Botrimarina mediterranea: one gene and its partner. The protein of the gene in region 2 interacts with the protein of the main gene of each other region in a pairwise test. Links are inferred from orthologs where the notes say so. Each region holds a gene or a part of one and is shown on either strand. Other genes may lie near its edges. The genes, in order: dnaB and Spa11_RS07145.

Region 1 (3,268 bases), 920 kb from region 2 along the record:
ACCACCTCGAGGATGATCACGCGACCCGTTTCGGTCGACTTGTGCAATGGGCGGACGGTGACGAAGTACGGAAGTGAGGCCAGCTTTTTGATGTCGCCTGCGAGAGCGCGGGGGTCGAAGGGCCGACCCACACGGGTTTGCATCTGATTGAGGATCCGCGACGCCGGGACCGTTTGGTTGCCGCGGACCTGGATGTCGGCGACCAATTCGTCGGTGGCGAACTCGCTGAGACCGCTTGTCGCTCTGCGACCATTGTCGCCCGGCATCGGTTGCCGCGCTGCCGGCGATGCATCGTTGAACGGATCGCCGATGCCTTGTGCGGCGGCCGGCGCAACCGCGACCAGTAGCGCGACGATCGCGAAAACCCGAGACCTAACCAAGCGACTCGCGCAGGGGCGAGCGACGAATGGCCGGTTCACGGGGCTTCGTTGGGCTTGCGGCATCGAGGGCGTGTCGGGGTCGATTGAGCGCTGATATTCCTACCGAGGCGAAGGCGCAAGCCGTCGCAGGCCCTCCAGCGGGAAGGAGGCCGCGTAGAACTAGAAAAAGCGCAACCTCACCACAAGACCGATGGCGGCTCCTGAGCCAATCGGGGCAAAGTTTTGCCCCCGGGCACGCCGATACGGCGGCGCCGCTAGCCCGCACTGCTAGCAAGAAGAGAAGCGAACCACAAAGGAACGACGGAACAAAGGGAAACGGACCTTCAAAAAACACTCCGTTTCCCTTTGTTCCTTTGAGGTTCAAATCTGGAGAACCCGGCGACGCTAGCTAACCGAACGAGTTGTCCCCGCCGCCGTAGCCGCCGGCGAACTCGTCGTACTGCTGCGGCGCCCGGTTGGTGAACCGGGTGAAGTCGTGCAGCCACGTGAGCTTCACGTCACCTACCGGGCCGGCGCGTTGCTTGCGGATGATCAGCTCCGCCTCGCCGCGGAGGCGTTCGCGGTCCTCTTCGTTCGTCGCGTAGTACTCTTCACGGTGGATGAACATCACCACGTCCGCGTCTTGCTCGATCGCGCCCGACTCACGCAGGTTCGATAGCTGCGGCTTGTTGTCCCGGGAGGCCTCGGTCTGGCGGTTGAGCTGCGCTAGGCACAGCACCGGCACATCGAGCTCACGCGCCAGGCCCTTGAGCCGCCGGGCGATCTTCGCCACCTGTTCCTGCCGTGGGTCGCGCGAGTTGTCGGGGTCGATCAGCTGCAAGTAGTCGATGACAATCAGCCCGAGCCCTTCTTTCCGCTTCAGCCGCCGCGCCGCCGCTGAGATTTCCGTCATCGTCCGGCTCGGCGAGTCGTCGATGTAGAGCGGCGCCGTGCTGATCTCCGCCGCGGTGCGGATCAGCTTCTGACTCTCCTCGACCTTGATCTGGCCGGTGCGTACGCGGTGCCCGCTCACATGCGCGCGAGAGCAGAGCAGTCGGTCGCCCAGCTCGAGCGCCGCCATTTCGAGGCTGACAAACAGCGTCGGGTGCTGGCAGTTGATCGCGACGTGCTCGACGATGTTCATCGCGAGCGCCGTTTTGCCCATGGAAGGACGCGCCGCGAGGATCACTAGCTGCGAGCCGTGCAGGCCGCCGGTCATCTCGTCGAAGTCATCGAACCCCGTCTCGATGCCGCCGAAGGCGTGCTCGTTCTTCATCCGCGCGTCGATCCGTGCGATCGACTCGGTCAGCACATCGCGGATCGTCGTGACCTGCCCGTGCCCCTTTGTTTCGAGGATGCCGAAGACGCGTTCCTCCGCGCGGCTCAGCAGCTGCCGCGGCTCCATCGTCGGGTCGTAGGCGTCGCGGAGGATGTCCGTCGAAGCCTCGATGAGGCCGCGGAGCGTCGCCTTCTCACGGACAATCTGCGCGTAGTACTCGGCGTGAGCCGCCGTTGCCACGGCGCCGCTCAGTTCGGCTAGGTACGCGTTGCCGCCGATCGCCTCGAACTCGCCCTTGTCGCGCAGCCGCTGGATCAGCAGCATCACGTCGATCGCCGCGCCCTCGTCGTGCATCGCCGCCATATGGCGGTAGATGCGGCGGTTGGCGTCGTCGAGAAAATCATCCGCGCCCAGGATCAGGGCGACGTCGTCGGCGACCTCCGGCAATAACAGCAAACTGCACAGCACGGCCCGCTCGGCCTCGAGGCTCTGCGGCAGCTGCCGTTCGAGGAGGCTCTCGGCCTTAATCGGCGGCGGGGCGTGTCCGTCACGCCCATCTCGCCGGAAGCGTTTCCCCTCGCCGCTGGTCTCGTTACGGTCGCGCGAATCGCCGATCGACATAAGAGTCCGCTCCTTCGAACCAAGGCGAGCCGGGAGCGTCAGCGCCCGGAGTGCAGTAGAGATCGTCTAACGATCGGATCGATGCCGCCGAGGGCCATCGCTTGCGATCCAATGACCAAGCCCCAATGTCCAATGATGGCGGAGCGGCAGCTCCCTATTGGTCATTGGGGCTTCGTCGTTGGTCATTCCGCATGACGCTATCCTAAATCAGTCTCCATCAAAGAGCGAGGCAGCCGTCCCATCGGAACGGCTGCCTCGTGTATCTAACTGCTAGCAGCAGCTGAGGTTAGCTTCAATCGCCAACGGCGGGGACGACCCAGACCTTGAGCTCGCCCTCGACCTCGCTGGAGAAGCGGATCTTGACGGTGTAGAGGCCCAGCTCCTTGAGCACGCCCTCGAGCTTGATCTGCTCGGCGGCCATCGTGATGCCCTGCTTCTTCAGGGCGGCGATGATCTCCACCGCGCCGACGCTTCCGTAGAGGTGACCCTCTTCGGTGGCCTTGGCCTCGATCGTGACGCTCTGCTTGGTGATCTCGGCGGCCTGCTTACGTAGTTCGGCCTGCCGTTCACGCTCGATCTCGGCGAGCTTCGCCTTGTGCTTATCGACCATCCGCTTGTGGTGGTCGTTGGCGATCGTGGCGAGCCCCTCAGGGATGAGGTAGTTCAGGGCGTAGCCCGACTTGACCTCGACGACTTCGCCTTGCTTGCCGAGGTGCTCGACCGATTGGATCAAGAGCAGCTGCACGCCGCCGCTAGGGCCGAGCGGCAGGCGCTTGGCGCGGGTCGGGGTGCGCTTGAGTTTCTTCTGCTTGGTAGTGGCCATGGCTGCTTAAGTGGGCAGTGGGCAGTAGGCAGTGGGCAGGAAGCCGTGAGCAAAAAACCGCCCACTGCCGACTGCCGACTACCCACTCAAAATGGAATATCGTCTTCGGGCGGGGCTGCGGGCGCCGACGAGTAGTTGTCGTACCCGCCGCCGCCGTAGCCGCCGTCATCGCCGCTGTCATAACTA
Region 2 (3,231 bases):
CCAGCCCTTCAGCGTCTACACCCGATTCATCACCCCCAATCCGGGTCAGGAAGCTCTCTATGTCGAGAACCAGAACGACGGCAAGCTCGTCGCGCTGGGGTCGGGCTGGAAGCGTCGCTTCGGCAAGGTGAACCTGCCGGTCGACGGCATGATGGCGATGAATGGCCAGCGCTACCCGATCACGAAGGCCGGCATCCGTAACCTCACCGCCGAGCTGGTGATGATCGCCGAACAGGACGTCAAATACGCCGAGTGCGAGGTATCGTACGGCAAGGCGACGATCGATGGCCGCGACGTGACGATGATCCGCGCGATCCACCCGACGCCGCGCAAGAACTTCCGCTACCACAAGGCGGAGATCTTTATCGACAACGAACTGCGAATCCCGGTCGCCTACCAGGCGTTCAGCTGGCCCGCCGTCCAGGGCGGAGAGCCAATCCTGGAAGAGAAGTACATCTACACTAACATCAAGCTGAACAACGGCTTCACGGACAAGGACTTCTCGCCGGAGAATCCGGAGTATTTCCAGTGAGGTGAGGCTTAGCCCTGTAAGGGCAGCCCAGGGCAACGCCCTGGGTGAACATCGCCAAAGAAATGAACGACGCCCTGGAGAGGCGATCTCTTCAGGGCTTTTCTTTTGTACCCGTATCCGTGACCCCAGGGCGTTGCGCTGGGCTATCCTATTTCGGCCCTACAGGCCGATTAGCGCTTGGCGTTCTTCGAACCCTTCCCGTGCGGGGCTGGCATCTTCCGCCCCGTCTTCGCCTCCAGGTACTTCGGGTTGTCCGCCTGACCCGTCATCTCCCAGAGAAACCGGCTGGGGATGGTCTCCTTGGCTTTGCCCCACTTGCGGCGCGTCAGCGCTAGCGACAACGTCAGCCGGTCGCGTGCGCGGGTAACGCCGACGTACGCGAGGCGTCTCTCTTCGGCGATCGCGATCTCTCCACCGTCGATCGAGCGCTTGTGGGGAAGAATGCTCTCTTCCATGCCCACGAGGTAGACGTGCGGGAACTCTAAGCCTTTGGCGGCGTGCAGGGTCATCAGCGCGACGGCGTCCCTGTTGAGCTGTTTGTCCTTGTCGCCGTCGTCGCGATCGCCGGTGGCGATGTCGTCGAGGAATTGGGCGAGAGTCGCCTTGCGACTCCGTGAGGCGTACGAGTCCGCGGCGCTCACGAGCTCGCCAATCGCCGCGACACGGGCCTCTCGCTCCTGCGCGTCGGGATAGAGCCGTGTTAGCTCGTCGAGGTAGCGGCTTTCGTCAATGACGCGTTGCACCGTAACGGCTAGGGGCTCAAGTCCTACCGCGGCGCGCCAGTGCTTCACCGCGTCGCGGAGGTCGCTGAGACCCCGCCGGGCCGGTTCGCTCATGCCGGGCCAGTTGGCGGGGTCGTCCACCACACGCCACAACGGCACGCCTTTATCGACCGCCCGTTCCATCAACGCCTTGCGCGCGGCGTCACCGAGTCCACGCGGGGGCGTGTTGAAGACCCGCAGGAGCGAAGGCTCGTCGTCGGGGTTGGCTACGAGCTTGAGGTAAGCGATCACGTCGCGCACCTCGCGACGATCGTAGAAACTCATTCCGCCGATTAGCACGTACGGCACCTGCTGCGCTCGCAACTCTTGCTCGAATGCGCGGGGCTGCTCGTTGGTGCGGAACAGGATGGCGAAGTCCGACGCCCGCAACGGCTTGCCGCCCGCGCGGAGGAACTTCTCCCGGTCTTCGCCGCTTAGGCGCCAGCCACCCGCCATGAGCAGGCCCTTCAAGTCGGCGACGACTTTCTTGGCTTCGTCGGTCTCGTCCTTGAATTGCAAGATGCGGGGCCGCTCGCCCCCCTCGCCCTCAGCTGGCCGCTGCGGGATCAGCCGCTTCTCATGCCGCACCGTGTTGAACGCGATCAGCGTATTGGCGAAGTGGATGATCGGGCTCTGGCTGCGGTAGTTCTCCTCGAGCCTTACGACCTTGGCGTCCGGCCAGTCGCGCTTGAACGACAGGATGTGCGTCACTTCGGCGCCGCGCCAGGCGTAAATCGACTGGTCGTCGTCCCCCACGACGCACAGATTGCGGTGCCCCATCGCCAGGCCACGGACGATCTCGTATTGGCTGTGGTTGGTATCTTGATACTCGTCGATGAGGACGTGATCGAAGCGGCTCGCCTCTTCGCGCCTCGCGTCGGGGTGGTGACGAAAGAGCTGCTCGGTCAGTAACAACAGATCGTCGAAGTCGACGACGCCGGCCTTCTTGAGGCTGTTCTGATAGCGCCGGTACGCCACCGCGGCTAGATGCTCGCGGTCGCTCTCGGCGTGCGAAGCGGCGACATCGGGCAGGATCGACGACATCTTCCAACGGCTGACGAGCGCCAAGAGATCGCCTGGCGTCAGGGCGTCGGTCGGCGCCTTGATCTCGCGCAGGGCTTGGCGGGCCTGCGACTCCTGGTCGCTGCGGTCCGCGATCGTGAACCGCTCGGGGTACCCCATCCGCTTGGCGTGCCGCCGCAGCACCCGGACGCAGAGCGAGTGGAAGGTGCTGATCTCCGGCTTCGGGAGATTCTTGGCCTGTCGCTTGCGGCCGCGGGAGAGCAGCTCGACGGCTCGCTCCTGCATCTCGCCCGCCGCCTTGCGGGTGAACGTCACGGCCAGGATCCGCGGCGCCGGGACCCCGCTGCGGATCAACTCGGCGATCCGAAACGTCACGACGCGCGTCTTCCCCGTCCCGGCGCCGGCCAGCACCAAGAGCGGCCCCCGCAGGGTATGGACCGCGTCGTGTTGGGCGGGGTTGAGACCGTGCACGAGAAAGGGGAATGCGGAAAGGGGAAAGTGGAAATAGCAAGTGGGGGGAGGAAACTAATGGGACGACATTCGGCATTCCCCTTTCCGCTTTCCCCTTTTTGCCCCTACCATACCGGTTTCCCAGCTCCGCCCCAGCCCTTGCCCTTGCGGGCCTTTTCGATATGGACAGCCAGCACCGTCACGAACTCGAAGAAAACACGCTCGCCTCTTGGCTGGCCGACAAGATCGAGGTCCTCAAGCCGCAACTCCCGGCAATCCTGCTGGGATTGGTGGTCTTGGTGGCGGCGATCATCGGCGTCAATAGCTGGTCGGCGTCCAACGCCGCAGCAAAGGCCGACCGCTGGACCGACTTCGCCGTGGCCCTCGAGCAGGGGAACCCCGACCTCGTCGACCTCAAGACAGCCGCCGACAACAACCCCGGCACACCGGTCGCCGAGTGGGCCG

The links.
Region 1: the proteins of Spa11_RS07145 (region 2) and dnaB interact in binary tests that used the Escherichia coli proteins (3 or more experiments, as listed by UniProt). The link is inferred for Botrimarina mediterranea from one-to-one orthologs.

The regions. Positions count from the first base shown.
Region 1 is NZ_CP036349.1:874,728-877,995, forward strand. Bases 15-2,967 are described here. They hold dnaB (replicative DNA helicase), read right to left. Parts: upstream 2,260-2,967; coding sequence 769-2,259; downstream 15-768. Other genes in these bases: Spa11_RS03470 (BamA/TamA family outer membrane protein), read right to left, coding at 15-380; rplI (50S ribosomal protein L9), read right to left, coding at 2,552-2,967. In the rest of the region: more of Spa11_RS03470, read right to left, coding at 1-14; more of rplI, read right to left, coding at 2,968-3,082; ssb (single-stranded DNA-binding protein), read right to left, coding at 3,169-3,268. UniProt on the Escherichia coli protein: The main replicative DNA helicase, it participates in initiation and elongation during chromosome replication. Travels ahead of the DNA replisome, separating dsDNA into templates for DNA synthesis.
Region 2 is NZ_CP036349.1:1,797,121-1,800,351, reverse strand. Bases 246-3,161 are described here. They hold Spa11_RS07145 (ATP-dependent helicase), read right to left. Parts: upstream 2,788-3,161; coding sequence 703-2,787; downstream 246-702. Other genes in these bases: Spa11_RS07140 (YfgM family protein), read left to right, coding at 2,949-3,161; Spa11_RS07150 (DUF1571 domain-containing protein), read left to right, coding at 246-532. Also shown: more of Spa11_RS07150, read left to right, coding at 1-245; more of Spa11_RS07140, read left to right, coding at 3,162-3,231. UniProt on the Escherichia coli protein: Rep helicase is a single-stranded (ss)DNA-dependent ATPase involved in DNA replication; it can initiate unwinding at a nick in the DNA. It binds to ssDNA and acts in a progressive fashion along the DNA in the 3' to 5' direction.